3 regions of the Kitasatospora sp. NPDC088861 genome follow, and region 2 is predicted to be linked to each of the others. Evidence: riboswitches for the same ligand, from Rfam matches in the RefSeq annotation. Region 2 holds a riboswitch; each other region holds the start of a gene.
What was found. A riboswitch is a leader RNA that binds a small molecule or an ion and turns the genes downstream of it on or off. The one in region 2 is predicted to bind cyclic di-AMP.
Positions count from the first base shown of each region.

Region 1 (4,276 bases), on a different contig from region 2:
CTCCGATCTGGAGGTGGTCCGGCTCGACCCGGACGCCGCCCCGCCCGGCGGCACCACCACCGTCCACGCCTTCATCGCCAACCGCGGCCCGGACACCACCGCCGCACCGTTCACCGTGCTGGTGACGCTGCCTCCCGGGGTCTCCCCAGTGGGCCCGTACTTCCCCGAGGACTGCGAGGTGCGGCTCAACGGCCGGCAGGTGCGCTGTGTCTTCCCGGCCGGACTGCCCCCGCTGCGCAGCGCGACCGCGCTGGTACCGGTGCACCTCTCCCCGGACCTGCGGATCGGCAAGCTCACCGGCGGCTCGGTCGCGGTGCGCGGCGTGGACGACCCGGACGAGGGGAACAACCGGCAGCCGTTCGACATCACGGTGGTCGAGACGGCTCCCGGTTCCTGACCCGGAAGCCCCGAAGGCCCTACCGGTACACGCGGACGTAGTCGGCGGCGAAGGTGATCGGGGCGGTGCCCTGCGGCGCCGGGTGGTACTTCCCCGCGCCGACCGACAGGTTGAGGATCAGGTACGCCGACCAGTTGGCGCCGACGCCCTTGCCGTCCGAGAACACCTTGGCGCCGTTGACGTACCAGTCCACCGAGGTGGCGCCGTAATAGGTGCCGATGGTCACCCACTGGTCCTTCGCGACGGCACCGGCGTCGGTGTAGTACTTGGGGTTGCCGGGGTTGACGTGGTTGGTCAGCTCCAGCAGGTTCGGGTTGTCGGGGTGGTACTCGAAGGAGTCGACCTCCCCGTTGCCGTTCTTCCAGGTCCAGAAGGCCGGCCAGGCGCCGGAGCCGGACGGCAGCTTGACCCGGGTCTCGGCGTAGTCGCCGGTCCTGACCTGGAAGCCCTCGCTGGAGCCCTCGGTGGTCAGGAAGCCGGTGTTCCAGGCCTGCTTGCCGTTCTCCAGCGTGGTGGTGCCGGGCGCAGCGGTGAAGGTGGCGACCCCGTTCGCGACGCTGACGTTGTTCTTGTTCAGCAGGTCGAGCTTGTTGTCGTCCGGGTTGTGGTTTCCGTACTTGTACGCGGTGCTCTTGTCGCCGACCCAGCGCGAGCCCCAGCTGATCGGGCCGTTGAACTCGTCGGACCAGGTCAGCGACTTGCCGGCGACCGGGGATACGGGGGTGCCGGCCGACGGGCTGGCGGTGGCGCTCGGGCTGCTCGGGCTCGGGCTGCTCGTCGGGGTCGGCTTCGCGGTGGGGGGCGCCGTCGGGGTCGGGGCGGGAGTCGGGGTCGGGGCGGGAGTCGGGGTCGGGGCGGGAGTCGGCTTCGTGGTGGGCGTCGGGGTCGGGGGCGGAGTCGGCGCCGGGGTGCTGGAGACCACCAGCTGCTGCGAGGCCAGGTTGTGCCAGGCCCCGCCGAGGTCCTGCCAGAAGCCGAACTGGGTGTACGTCCCGGCCGGCAGGGCGCGTGCGCCGCTGGTGAAGGACAGGCCGCTCGGGCAGATCTGCACATTGGAGGCGTTGCCCGGGAAGTCGAGGTTCGCACCGGCCGCGTTCCGGGCGCCCACGCCGACGGTCTTCGCGGTGAAGCAGGCCGAGGAGTGGAGGGTCAGCGAGGCGGTGGCGGCCTGGTTGGCGACCATGGTCGCCGGGGCGAGCCGGTCCTGGGTGACGGTCGGGGCGGTGGCGGCCTGGGCGCCGGAGACGGCCGGCAGGCCGAGCAGTCCGGCGCCGGTGACGGCGAGCGCTCCGGTGACGGCGAGGGCGGCGTTGCGGCCCCGGTGGGAGGGACGGGCGTGGCGCGGCGCGCGGCGCCGGGCAGGCTGGTGCATGGCAGTGTCCTCTGCGACGCCTGCGAGGTGAGCTGTCGGATTCGGGCTGAGGCAGCCCGGCCGCCGGTGGAAGCGGCTTCACCCCTAGCCACGGCCCGCACGCGGGAGCGTACGGGCCGGGCGCTGACCTTGGTTCCCCCGCTCCCGTCCGCTGTGGTGCTCGGTTGCCGGCCGGCGGGTGGACAGGACTCGGCGTCCCGGCGGCGGGGGTCCGCGAGGGCGGACGACGGTTGCAGGCTAGGCAGGCCGTCCGTGAACGGACAACCTGCTCGGGCCGGTTGTCGCACAGGTCACAGTGGTGTCGATCAACGACGCTGCGTGGTGGATCAGTTGGGACGGATCAGCGGAGCCGTCGAGCTGCCGAACGGCGAATCGGCGAATCGGCGAATCGGCGGTCCACGGGTCAAGCGAGCCAGTTGTCGACCTGGCTCTCGGCCTCCGGTGCCCAGGCGAGTTCCAGGTGGTTGAGGCCGGTGAGCAGCCGGGTGCCGCCGATCGTCGCGATGCCGGTGGTGTCCAGGGCGCTCGCGGTGAACACGATGCCGTCGCTGGGCCCCCGGTTCTCGTTGAGCACGCCCGGGATGTCGGCGGACCCGCCCGCGAGCAGATAGGTGCGCACCGACGCGGGGACGCCCGCCTGTTGCAGCGGCGCGATCAGCGAACCGGCGTCGATCGCCGCCTGGATGCCCTGGCCGGAGGTGTAGAAGCCCTGGCCGCCGTAGTAGGTGGTCCACCAGTCCTGGGCGGTGCCGTCCACCCCGTACCGGCCGTCCCAGCGGGCGAGCAGCTGGCGCTGGCCCGGGTAGCAGTCGTAGCCGCCGGTGGGCAGCACGCCGAGGCAGGGCTGCGCCGTGTAGGTGCCGTAGCAGGTCATGTAGAGGTTCGGGGACGGCGCGTTGGCGGTGCCGCCGCAGGCCGGCCAGCTCGCGAGGTCGAACGACCAGCCGTGCGCGTACACGTAGTCGAGCCCGCCGTTCGGGCCCCCGAGGGTGATCAGGCGGCGCACGTCGCCCGCGTAGGCCCGCCCCCAGGACGGGCGCACCGAGGACACGTACGCCCGGGCGGCGACCTCGCCCTTGCTCCAGGCCACCACGTCCACCTGCGGGACGCCGAGGCGGGCCCGGATCAGCGCGACGGCGTCGCCGACGGCCTGCGCCTGGAGCAGGTTGTCGCCCTGCTTGTGGGCGAAGCCGATGGCGAACACCCGGTGGCCGGTGCCGGCGAGGTACTGGGCGAGGCCGGTGGACGGGCAGGCGGAGGCACCGCAGGTGCCGCTCTCCCCCGGGTGCGCCCAGGCGCGGTCGGCGTTGTCGTTGGCGCCGTGGACCAGCAGCACGGGGGTCGGACGGCTACCGGTGTCCCAGCCGGTCGCCGAGTACAGCAGGAAGCGGCTGGAGGAGGGCTGGCCGGTGCCGCCGAAGTACGTCCGGCGGGCGCCGTCCTGGTCGCCGCGGCCGTCGGCCGGGTACTGCTCGGTGCGGAAGCCGGGGGTGGTGTCGAGGTAGCGCTCGACCTTGGCCCAGCCGTTGCCGGGGGCGGGGAAGGCGGCTTCGAGGGTGAGCGGGGCGGTGGCCGCCTGGGCGGTGGTCTGGGCAGTGACGGTCTGGGCAGCGGTGGGCTGGGCGGGAGTGGGGGTGCCGAGGAGCAGCGCGGCGAGGGTGAGCAGGAGGGCGGACAACGCGGTGGGGGTGCGTCTGACGGCGGTGGGGGTGTGCCGCATGGGGGTGGGGGTGCGTCTCATGGGGGTGGACGGTAGGACCGGCCGCCGGCGGGCGCCCAGGTGCCCGCCGCACACCGCGCCGGCCTGCGCGGTGGCGGCCGGTGCCGTGGCGCACCGTCCACGGGTGCGCCCACCCGGCTCACCGGGTCGGATAAATTGGAGGTCCGACATCTTCCGCAGTGCACAAGACCGCCGTGCACGGCCCCACAGGAACGAGGTACCGCCCCACCATGACCGCGCCCCTGCCCGCCTTCGCCGGCCGCACCTACCTCTTCCGGGCCGACAACGGCGCGGCCTTCCGCAACACCTACTCGGCCGACGGCAGGCGGCTGCGCTGGGAGGGCCTCGGCGAGTCGGCGGGCCAGTGGGAGGACGTGCGGCTGCACGTCGCCGAGGTGGCGCCGGAGATCTACTTCATCAGCTGGACCGAGGAGAGCGGGATCACCGTCAGCCACGTGATGGACCTCGGCCGGCTGACGGTGCGCGCCTTCTGGACGTACGAGGGCGAGGGCGGCCGGGTCGGCGAGCTGCACACCGGGACGCTGGAGCGGGTGGCCTGAGCCTCACCGCTCCCGCGCCCCCTCGCTGTCCGTCGGCTTACTCAGACCGTCTGAGCAGACTGCCTGCTCAGACAGTCTGCTCGGGCGGCCTGCTCAGGCAGCCTGGTTCGGGACCTTGAGGTGCTGGGACATCCACTCCAGCGAGGACGGCAGCAGCGCGCTCCAGGTCTCGAAGTTGTGGCCGCCGTTCTCCAACATGCTGTAGGAGACCTTCATCGGGGACTGCA
Region 1 is NZ_JBIVJF010000004.1:212,016-216,291, forward strand. It holds gene ACIP37_RS10145 (hypothetical protein) at 1-397, shown strand, start outside; gene ACIP37_RS10150 (hypothetical protein) at 417-1,769, opposite strand; cyclic di-AMP (ydaO/yuaA leader) riboswitch at 1,772-1,938, opposite strand; gene ACIP37_RS10155 (esterase/lipase family protein) at 2,173-3,510, opposite strand; gene ACIP37_RS10160 (MoaF-related domain-containing protein) at 3,720-4,049, shown strand; gene ACIP37_RS10165 (alpha/beta hydrolase-fold protein) at 4,143-4,276, opposite strand, start outside.
Region 1: linked by a shared signal. The riboswitch ahead of ACIP37_RS10150 (hypothetical protein) and the one ahead of ACIP37_RS32905 (LysM peptidoglycan-binding domain-containing M23 family metallopeptidase) in region 2 are both predicted to bind cyclic di-AMP.

Region 2 (4,276 bases):
TCACCCACCTCGCCGACGACCACGCCGACGCCCTCGCCGTCCTCACCCGGCTGCTCGACCCGGACCTGCTGGCCCAGCACCCGGAGGTCCGCCCGCTCGCCCTGGACCGCCACGGCCTGGTCCTGCGCCTGGACCACCCGCACGGCCACCGCGACGTCCGCCTGGTCTTCCCCGAACCGGCCGCCGACACCGAGGACTTCGGGCAGCGGATGCACGAGCTGCTGACCGCCGCCCAGCACGGGCTGCCCGCCCACCGGCTCTGAACCGGCCCACCAGAGCGTCGGCCTGACGCATCGTCAATTCGCCTTGGGGGCACCCACCAAGGCCCGGAAACGACAGCGGCCGGCCCGGCTCGCGAGAGAAGTCTCGCGAGCCGGGCCGGCCTGGGCGTGTCCCGCGCCCATGTCCACTGCTGCGGCGATCACCCGGTCGAGCGGTCACCCGACATGACCATCCCGGGCGGTCGATTCGCCCCGTAGCAGCGGTGGTTCCTCATCCGGCACATCCGGCACATCCGGTACATCCGGTACGGGTCAGAGCGCGACGCCGTGGGCCCGCAGGTAGGCGACCGGGTTGATGTCCGAGCCGTACTCCGAGCCGTTGCGGATCTCGAAGTGCAGGTGCGGGCCGGTCACGTTGCCGGTCGCGCCGGAGAGGCCGATCTGCTGTCCGGCCTTGACGGCCTGACCGATCTTCACACCGATCGAGGAGAGGTGCGCGTACTCGGCGTAGTGGCCGTCGGCGAGCTTGATCTCGACCTCGTTGCCGTAGGCGCCGCCGTTGCCGGCCTTCACCACGACACCGTTGCCGACGGCGCGCAGCGGGGTGCCGGTGGAGGCGACAAAGTCCTGGCCGGTGTGGTGGCCGGAGGCCCACATCGAGCCTGCCACGCCGTACGCGGTGCCCAGCTTCGGGCCGGCCAGCGGGGCGACGAAGGCCGAAGCGGCGGCGACCGGCACGGCGGTGACCACGGCGGACGGCGCGGCGGTCTGCAGCTGGGCCTGGAGCTGGGCGGACGGCTTGGCCGCCTCGGTCCGGACCTCCGGCTGGGCCTGCGGCTTGGCGGTGGTGGCCGGCGCGGCGTCCTGGGCGGACGGCTGGGCGGGCTTCGCCGGGGCAGCGGGCTTGGCCGGGGCGGCCTGGCCGGCGATCACGAGCCGCTGACCGGGGAAGATCAGGTCCGGGTTGCCGCCGACGACCTCACGGTTGTGGTCGTACAGCGCCTGCCAGCCGCCGTCGACGTGCTGGGCGTCGGCGATCCGGGACAGGGTGTCGCCGCTGACGACGCGGTAGCTCTCCTGCGACGAGGCCTGGGCCTGGTCGGCGGGAGCGGCGGCCGGGGCGGCGGTGACCGCGGCGGCCGGCGCGGGGTGGGCCTGGGCGCTCATCGCGGTGACGAGCGGCAGGGCGAAGGAGACACCGGTGACGGCGGTGGCGATCCCGATGCGGGCGGCGCGGGGCAGGGCGATACGACGAGCCTGTGCAGGCATGGAATTTTCCTCTCCGACGCCTGCGAGGTGAGCTGTCGGGTTCGGGCTGGAGTTGCCCGGCCGCACATGCGGCTTCACCCCTAGCCGGCCCTGGATCCGGGTACGCGAAAGCGTGCCGTTTCCGGTCCGGCGACTTACCTGTGGGTCCCCCGCTCCTGCCGTACAGAGTTCGGTGCGAGCCACCGGGCAGCGGCAGGATTCGGCGTTCCACCCGGTGGATCCGTCCGGACTGGCCGGGCGGTCGCTGAACTAAAACCCATCCGTTCGGGTGAAGCAATGTCGATCACTTGAACCGGCAACAACCCCCCGAGCTGCGGTGACCCTCCGAATGATCGGCTGCACCGTACGTGCACAATCCATTCACCCGGCGCCACTGATCCACGACGCTGCGCCGATTCCGCCACCGCTGCGCACCCGCCCGCTCACGCACCGCGCACCCACCGACACACCCCCCGGTGACCCTTGTCACGTACGCCCCACGGGCGCAGGATCGGCCCGTGGCCACCTCCGAAGCAGGAACACTGCGCCTGGGCACCTCGCGGGGACGCTGGGTCCTCCTCGCGACGGTGCTCGGCTCCAGCATGGCGATGCTCGACGGCACCGTGGTGAACGTCGCGCTGCCCCGCATCGGCACCGATCTCGGCGCCTCCCTCGCGTCCCTGCAGTGGACGCTCAACGCCTACCTGCTCACCCTGGCCGGACTGATCCTGCTCGGCGGCGCGCTCGGCGACCGGTACGGCCGGCGCCGGGTCTTCCTGATCGGCGTGCTCTGGTTCGCCGCCGCCTCCGCGGCCTGCGCCGCCGCCCCCACCATCCACGTGCTGATCGCCGCCCGCGCCGTCCAGGGCATCGGCGGGGCGCTGCTCACCCCCGGTTCGCTCGCCATGCTGCAAGCCGTCTTCCACCCGGACGACCGCTCGGCGGCGGTCGGCCTGTGGTCGGGCCTCGGCGGGGTGTCGGCCGCGGTCGGCCCCTTCCTCGGCGGCTGGCTGGTGGACGGCCCCGGCTGGCGGTGGATCTTCCTGCTGAACCTTCCGCTCGCGGCCGCCGTGGTCGCGGTCACCTCCCGGTTCGTCCCCGAGAGCCGGAACGAGAGCGCCGTCGGCCGCTTCGACGTCCCCGGCGCGCTGCTCGCCGCGCTCGCCCTCGGCGCGATCACCTACGCGCTGACCGCCGCCGGGGAGGGCCTGTCCCCCGCGGTCTGGCTCACCGGCGCGATCGGCCTGCTGCTCGGCGCGGCCTTCATCGCGGTCGAGCGCCGCGCCGCCGAGCCGATGCTGCCGCTCGGCCTCTTCTCCTCCCGGCTGTTCACCGCCGTCAACCTGGTCACCCTCTGCGTCTACGCGGCGTTCAGCGGGGTGTTCTTCCTGCTGGTGGTGCAGTTGCAGATCGTCTCCGGCTTCTCCCCGCTGGTCTCCGGCCTCGCCCTGGTCCCGATCACCGTGCTGATGCTGACCCTGTCGGCGCGCGCCGGGCGGCTGGGCAAGCGGATCGGCCCCCGGATCCCGCTCACCGTCGGTCCGCTGCTGTGCGCCGCCGGGGTGCTGCTGATGCTGCGCACCGGCCCCGGCTCCTCCTACTGGGCGGACGTGCTGCCCGCCGTCACGGTGCTGGGCTGCGGGATGACCCTGTTGGTCGCGCCGCTGACGGCGACGGTGCTGGCCGCCGTCGAGGTCCGGCACGCGGGCATCGCCAGCGGCGTCAACAACGCCGCCGCCCGCGCGGCCGGGCTGCTCGCGGTCGCCGCGCTGCCCTCGCTCGCCGGGCTGAGCGGCGACGCCTACCGGGTGCCGTCCGCGGTGGACTCGGCCTTCCGCACCGCGATGCTGATCTGCGCCGGGCTGCTGGTCACCGGCGGTCTGACGGCCTTCGCCACCGTCCGCGGCAACGTGCTCGCGCCGGTGGACCGCCCGGTGGCCGAGCCGGACTGCGAGTGGGCCTGCGGCACCACCCCGCCGCTCGACCCGGGCCACGTCCACACGGACGAGGGCCCCGCCACCGGATCGGCAGCAGGGCCCTCAGCCAGCTGACGAATCGTCAGAGGATGTCACCGGGCGCGTACTTGGCGGCCTCCGGGTAGGCGGCGGCGACGGCCTCCACCTGGCGGACCACCTCGGCGACCTGGGCACCGGCCGCACCGGTGAAGGAGAGCCGGTCGGCCAGCAGCGCGTCCAGCCCGGCCCGGTCCAGCGGGATCCGCTCGTCGGCGGCCAGCCGGTCCAGCAGCTCGTTCTCGCGGGCGCCCGCACGCATCGCCAGCGCGGAGGCGACGGCGTGCTCCTTGATGACCTCGTGCCCGGCCTCCCGGCCGACGCCCGCGCGCACCGCGCCCATCAGCACCTTGGTGGTGGCGAGGAACGGCAGGTAGCGGTCCAGCTCGGCCTCGATCACGGCGGGGAAGGCGCCGAACTCGTCGAGGACGGTCAGGAAGGTCTCCAGCAGGCCGTCGAAGGCGAAGAAGGCGTCCGGCAGCGCGACCCGGCGCACCACCGAGCAGGAGACGTCACCCTCGTTCCACTGGTCGCCGGCCAGCTCGCCGGTCATCGAGGCGTAGCCGCGCAGGATGACGGCCAGGCCGTTGACGCGCTCGCAGGAGCGGGTGTTCATCTTGTGCGGCATCGCCGAGGAGCCGACCTGGCCCTCCTTGAAGCCCTCCGTGACCAGCTCGTGGCCGGCCATCAGACGGATGGTCTTGGCCAGACTGGACGGCGCGGCGGCCAGCTGGACGAGGGCGGTGAGCACCTCGAAGTCCAGCGAGCGCGGGTAAACCTGGCCGACGCTGATCA
Region 2 is NZ_JBIVJF010000032.1:35,036-39,311, reverse strand. It holds gene ACIP37_RS32910 (DUF2470 domain-containing protein) at 1-263, shown strand, start outside; gene ACIP37_RS32905 (LysM peptidoglycan-binding domain-containing M23 family metallopeptidase) at 534-1,490, opposite strand; cyclic di-AMP (ydaO/yuaA leader) riboswitch at 1,493-1,675, opposite strand; gene ACIP37_RS32900 (MFS transporter) at 1,988-3,520, shown strand; gene purB (adenylosuccinate lyase) at 3,528-4,276, opposite strand, start outside.

Region 3 (4,276 bases), on a different contig from region 2:
GCGAGCCGATCTGGTTCACCTTCACCAGCAGCGCGTTGGCGGTGCCGGTCTCGATGCCCCTGGCCAGGCGGGCCGGGTTGGTGACGAACAGGTCGTCGCCGACCAGCTGGACCTTGTCGCCCAGCTTGACGGTCATGGCCTTCCAGCCGTCCCAGTCCGACTCGTCCAGCGGGTCCTCGATGGAGACCAGCGGGTAGGCGTCGACCAGCTCGGCGTAGTACTCGATGAGCTCGGCGGCGGAGATGGCCTTGCCCTCGAACTGGTAGGCGCCGTCCTCGTAGAACTCGGACGCGGCGACGTCCAGGGCGAGCGCGATGTCACGGCCGGGCACGTAGCCGGCCTTCTGGATGGCCTCGGTGATGAGGTCCAGGGCCTCGCGGTTGCTGTCCAGGTTCGGCGCGAAGCCGCCCTCGTCGCCGAGGCCGGTGGACAGGCCGCGCTCCTTCAGCACGCCCTTGAGGGTGTGGTAGACCTCGACGCCCCAGCGGACGGCCTCGGAGAAGGACTCCGCGCCGATCGGGGCGATCATGAACTCCTGGATGTCGACGTTGGAGTCCGCGTGCGAACCGCCGTTGAGGATGTTCATCATCGGAACGGGCAGCACGTGCGCGTTCGGGCCGCCCAGGTAGCGGAACAGCGGCAGGTCGCTGGCCTCGGAGGCGGCGTGCGCCACGGCCAGCGAGACGCCCAGGATCGCGTTGGCGCCGAGCGAGGACTTGTCCGGGGTGGCGTCCAGGTCGAGCATGGCCTGGTCGATCAGGCGCTGCTCGGTGGCGTCGTAGCCGACCAGCTCCGGGCCGATCTGCTCGATGACGGCCAGGACGGCCTTCTCCACGCCCTTGCCGAAGTAGCGGTTCTTGTCACCGTCGCGCAGCTCGAGCGCCTCGAAGGCGCCGGTGGAGGCACCCGACGGGACAGCGGCACGGCCGGTGCTGCCGTCGTCGAGGCCGACCTCGACCTCGACCGTGGGGTTGCCACGCGAGTCGAGGATCTCACGGGCTACGACGACATCGATGGACGGCACGAGGCATCTCCTTGCGGAAGCAGGGTCCGGCTGACGTTGGGTGCTGCCGGCGGGACGATTGCGGAGTCGTTACGACCAGAGCCTAACCGCCCCGGCCCCCGGGGCCGCGCTGGCCTCGGTCCCGTCTCAGCGTGTGGCCCGGCTACCCACCAGTAGTTCACCTGCTTGCCCGATCGAAGCGGGCGAATACGGGGGAATGCGGGCGAAGGGGGACAGGTCCCGTCCCCCTTCGCCCGCAGGGCGCGGGCCGTTCAGGGCCCGGGCCGCTCAGCCGAGGTGCAGCACCTGGCCGGGCATGATCAGGTTGGGGTTGCCGCCGACGGTGCCGCGGTTGCCGTCGTACACCGACTGCCAGCCGCCGGACACGCCCTGGGCGGCGGCGATCGTCGACAGCGTGTCGCCGGCCCGGACGGTGTAGTCGTGACCGCCCTGCGCGGCGGCGGGCTGCGCGGCCGGGGCGGACTGCGCGGGCTGCGCGGCGCGGGGCGCGTACTGCGGCTGGGCGGCGGGCTGGCCCGCGTACTGCTGGTAGACGCTCTGGTGGCTGGTCCAGTACCAGGCGCCGTTGTTCTGGTACCAGTACACCTTCGCGTCGGCGTCCCAGCCGGCCTTGCCGGAGAAGCCCTGGGTCTGCGGCTGCGTCTGCTGCGGGGCCTGCTGGACGGGCTGCTGGGCGGCCGGCTTCGGGGCGGCCTGCTTGACCGGCTGCTGGGCAGGCTTCGGGGCCTGCGCCTGCTGGGTCGGCTTGGCGGCGGACTGCTTGGCGGGCTTGGCGTCCGTGGAGGTGTCCACGGAGGCCGGGGCGCCGCCCTTGCTCAGGCCGGCCTTCTGGGAGCAGACCGGCCAGGCGCCCGGGCCCTGCGAGGCCAGCACCTTCTCGGCGACCGAGATCTGCTGCGCCTTGCTGGCCTGGTTGGCCTGCGGGGCGTAGGAGGTGCCGCCGTACGCCTTCCAGGTGCTGGGCGTGAACTGCAGGCCGCCGGAGAAGCCGTTGCCGGTGTTGATGCTCCAGTTGCCGCCGCTCTCGCACTGGGCGACGGCGTCCCAGGTGGAGGCCGGGGCGGCGGAGGCGCCGGTGGCGGTGAGGAGCGGCATCGCGAGTCCGACGCCGGCCACACCGGCGACGGCGATGGCCTTCTCGGTCTGGGTGCGACGGCGGTGGCGGCCGGTTCCAACGAACAGCATGAAGAGGTCCCTCTCCGCACGCCTGCGAGGTGAGCTGTCGGGTTCGGACCGGGAGGTGGCCCGGCCGCCGAAAGCGGAAACGATTCCGCTCGGGCGGCTTCACCCCAAGCCGTCGGGGAACGGCAACAAACCTGGTTCCCCCGCCCCTGCCCAGGGTCTGGTCGGTTTCCCGTGACGCGGCGGGCAGGATTCGGCGTTCCGCGCACGAGGTCCGCAGCTGCGAACTCCAGGGAGAGTAGACAGATCATCAGACCAATAACAAGCTCATATCACCGATATCACACACAAATTACGGCGCGTGGTCAATCGCCTACCAACGGCGGCGGTATGTCCGGATTAATGCGGGTTCAGGCCCGGCTCCACGAACCGCCGGAGACATGCCGTCAGCGTGTCGGGGCGTCGGTCGGCGCGACCGGCGGCGCGTGCGGAGAGCGGGTCTCCGGAGTGAATTCGACCGGGAGTTCCCGCAGGCCACGCATGATCAGGCCGCCCCTCCAGCGCAGGTTCTCCGGGTTTTCCGCGAGCCGCAGGTCCGGCAGCCGGGAAAGCAGCGTGGCCAGTGCGCTCCGCCCCTCCAGGCGGGCCAGCGGGGCGCCGATGCAGTAGTGGATCCCGTGGCCGAAACCCAGGTGCGGATTGTCCGTGCGGGCCAGGTCCAGGGTGTTCTCGTCCGCAAACCTGGCCGGATCGCGATCCGCCGCGGCCAGCACCACCAGCACCGGATCGCCCACCGGGATGTCCACCCCGCCGATCGACAGCGGCCGCGTCGCGAAACGCCACGTCGCCATCTCCACCGGCCCGTCGTAGCGCAGGAGTTCCTCGATCCCGGTCTCCAGCAGCGCCGTCTCGCCGCGCACCACCGACTCCTGCAGCAGCCTGCGCTGCTCCGGGTTGCGCAGCAGCGCGTACGTGCCGTTGCCGATCAGGTTGACGGTCGTCTCGAACCCCGCGAACAGGAGGATGAACGCCATCGCGGCGGCCTCGTTCTCGTTCAGGTGCTCGCCGTGGTCGCTCGCCCGGATCAGGCCCGAGATCAAGTCATCACCCGGATCCGCCCGCTTGCGGTGGATCAGCTCCAGCAGGTACGCCCGCATCCGCTTCACCGCCCGCCCCACGCCGCCGCGTTGGCCGCCGCCGTGCCGGATCATCATCCCGGCCCAGTCCCGGAAGTCGTCCTGGTCCTCGGCCGGCACGCCCAGCAGGTCGCAGATCGCGTAGATGGGGAGCGGGAACGCGAACTCGTGGATCAGGTCCGCCGAACCGCGCTGCGCGAAGCCGTCGATCAGCCGGTCCGTGAGCTGCTGCACCCGCGGCTCGAACTCCGCCACCCGGCGCGGCGTGAACGCCTTCGACACCAGCCGGCGCAGCCGGGTGTGGTCCGGCGGGTCGATGTTCAGCAGATGCGTCATCAAGTCCGCCTGGCGTTCCCCCGGAATTCCCACCCGCCCGGTGCGGTGCGCCTGCTCGCTGTGGTGTGCCGGGTTCTTCGACAGCCGGCCGTCCGCCAGCGCCTGCCGAGCGTCCGCGTAGCGGGTCACCAGCCAGGCCTCCACCCCACTCGGCAGCGTCGTGCGGTGCACCGGGGCGTGCTCGCGCAACCAGGCGTAGGCGGGGTACGGATCGGTGGCGAACTCCCAGGTGAAGAGCTGCGGGGCGGCGGGATCGGGCTGCACTGGCATGCGTCGACCGTATCCGGTGGGTCGGGGCCGCACCGCCTCCGGCGGACGCGACCGGCGGGGCCGGATCGTCGACACCCGGCGGACGGCCCGCCAACGCTCCGTGGACGCCCCGTGGACGGTCCGTGGACAGCTCTTGGACAGCTCTTGGCCGGGTGGCGGGCGTGACCCTGGTCACCTGAGGGGTAATCCCTGTTGCGGAGGGTCAGGACCTGCCTACGATCCTCCGCAGAAATCGTGGGCGCCGGTGCGGTGTCGCCCACAGGGAGGAGCAGACCATGCGGGTCAGCGGGGCAGTCGTCGTCATCGCGGTACTCGACGGCGGATCGGGAGCCGAGCTCGCCCGCCGGTTCGCCGCCGCCGGCGCCGCCGGAGTGCTGATCGCCGACCA
Region 3 is NZ_JBIVJF010000046.1:7,271-11,546, forward strand. It holds gene eno (phosphopyruvate hydratase) at 1-1,024, opposite strand, end outside; gene ACIP37_RS36315 (transglycosylase family protein) at 1,292-2,209, opposite strand; cyclic di-AMP (ydaO/yuaA leader) riboswitch at 2,215-2,382, opposite strand; gene ACIP37_RS36320 (cytochrome P450) at 2,593-3,888, opposite strand; gene ACIP37_RS36325 (SDR family NAD(P)-dependent oxidoreductase) at 4,164-4,276, shown strand, end outside.
Region 3: linked by a shared signal. The riboswitch ahead of ACIP37_RS36315 (transglycosylase family protein) and the one ahead of ACIP37_RS32905 (LysM peptidoglycan-binding domain-containing M23 family metallopeptidase) in region 2 are both predicted to bind cyclic di-AMP.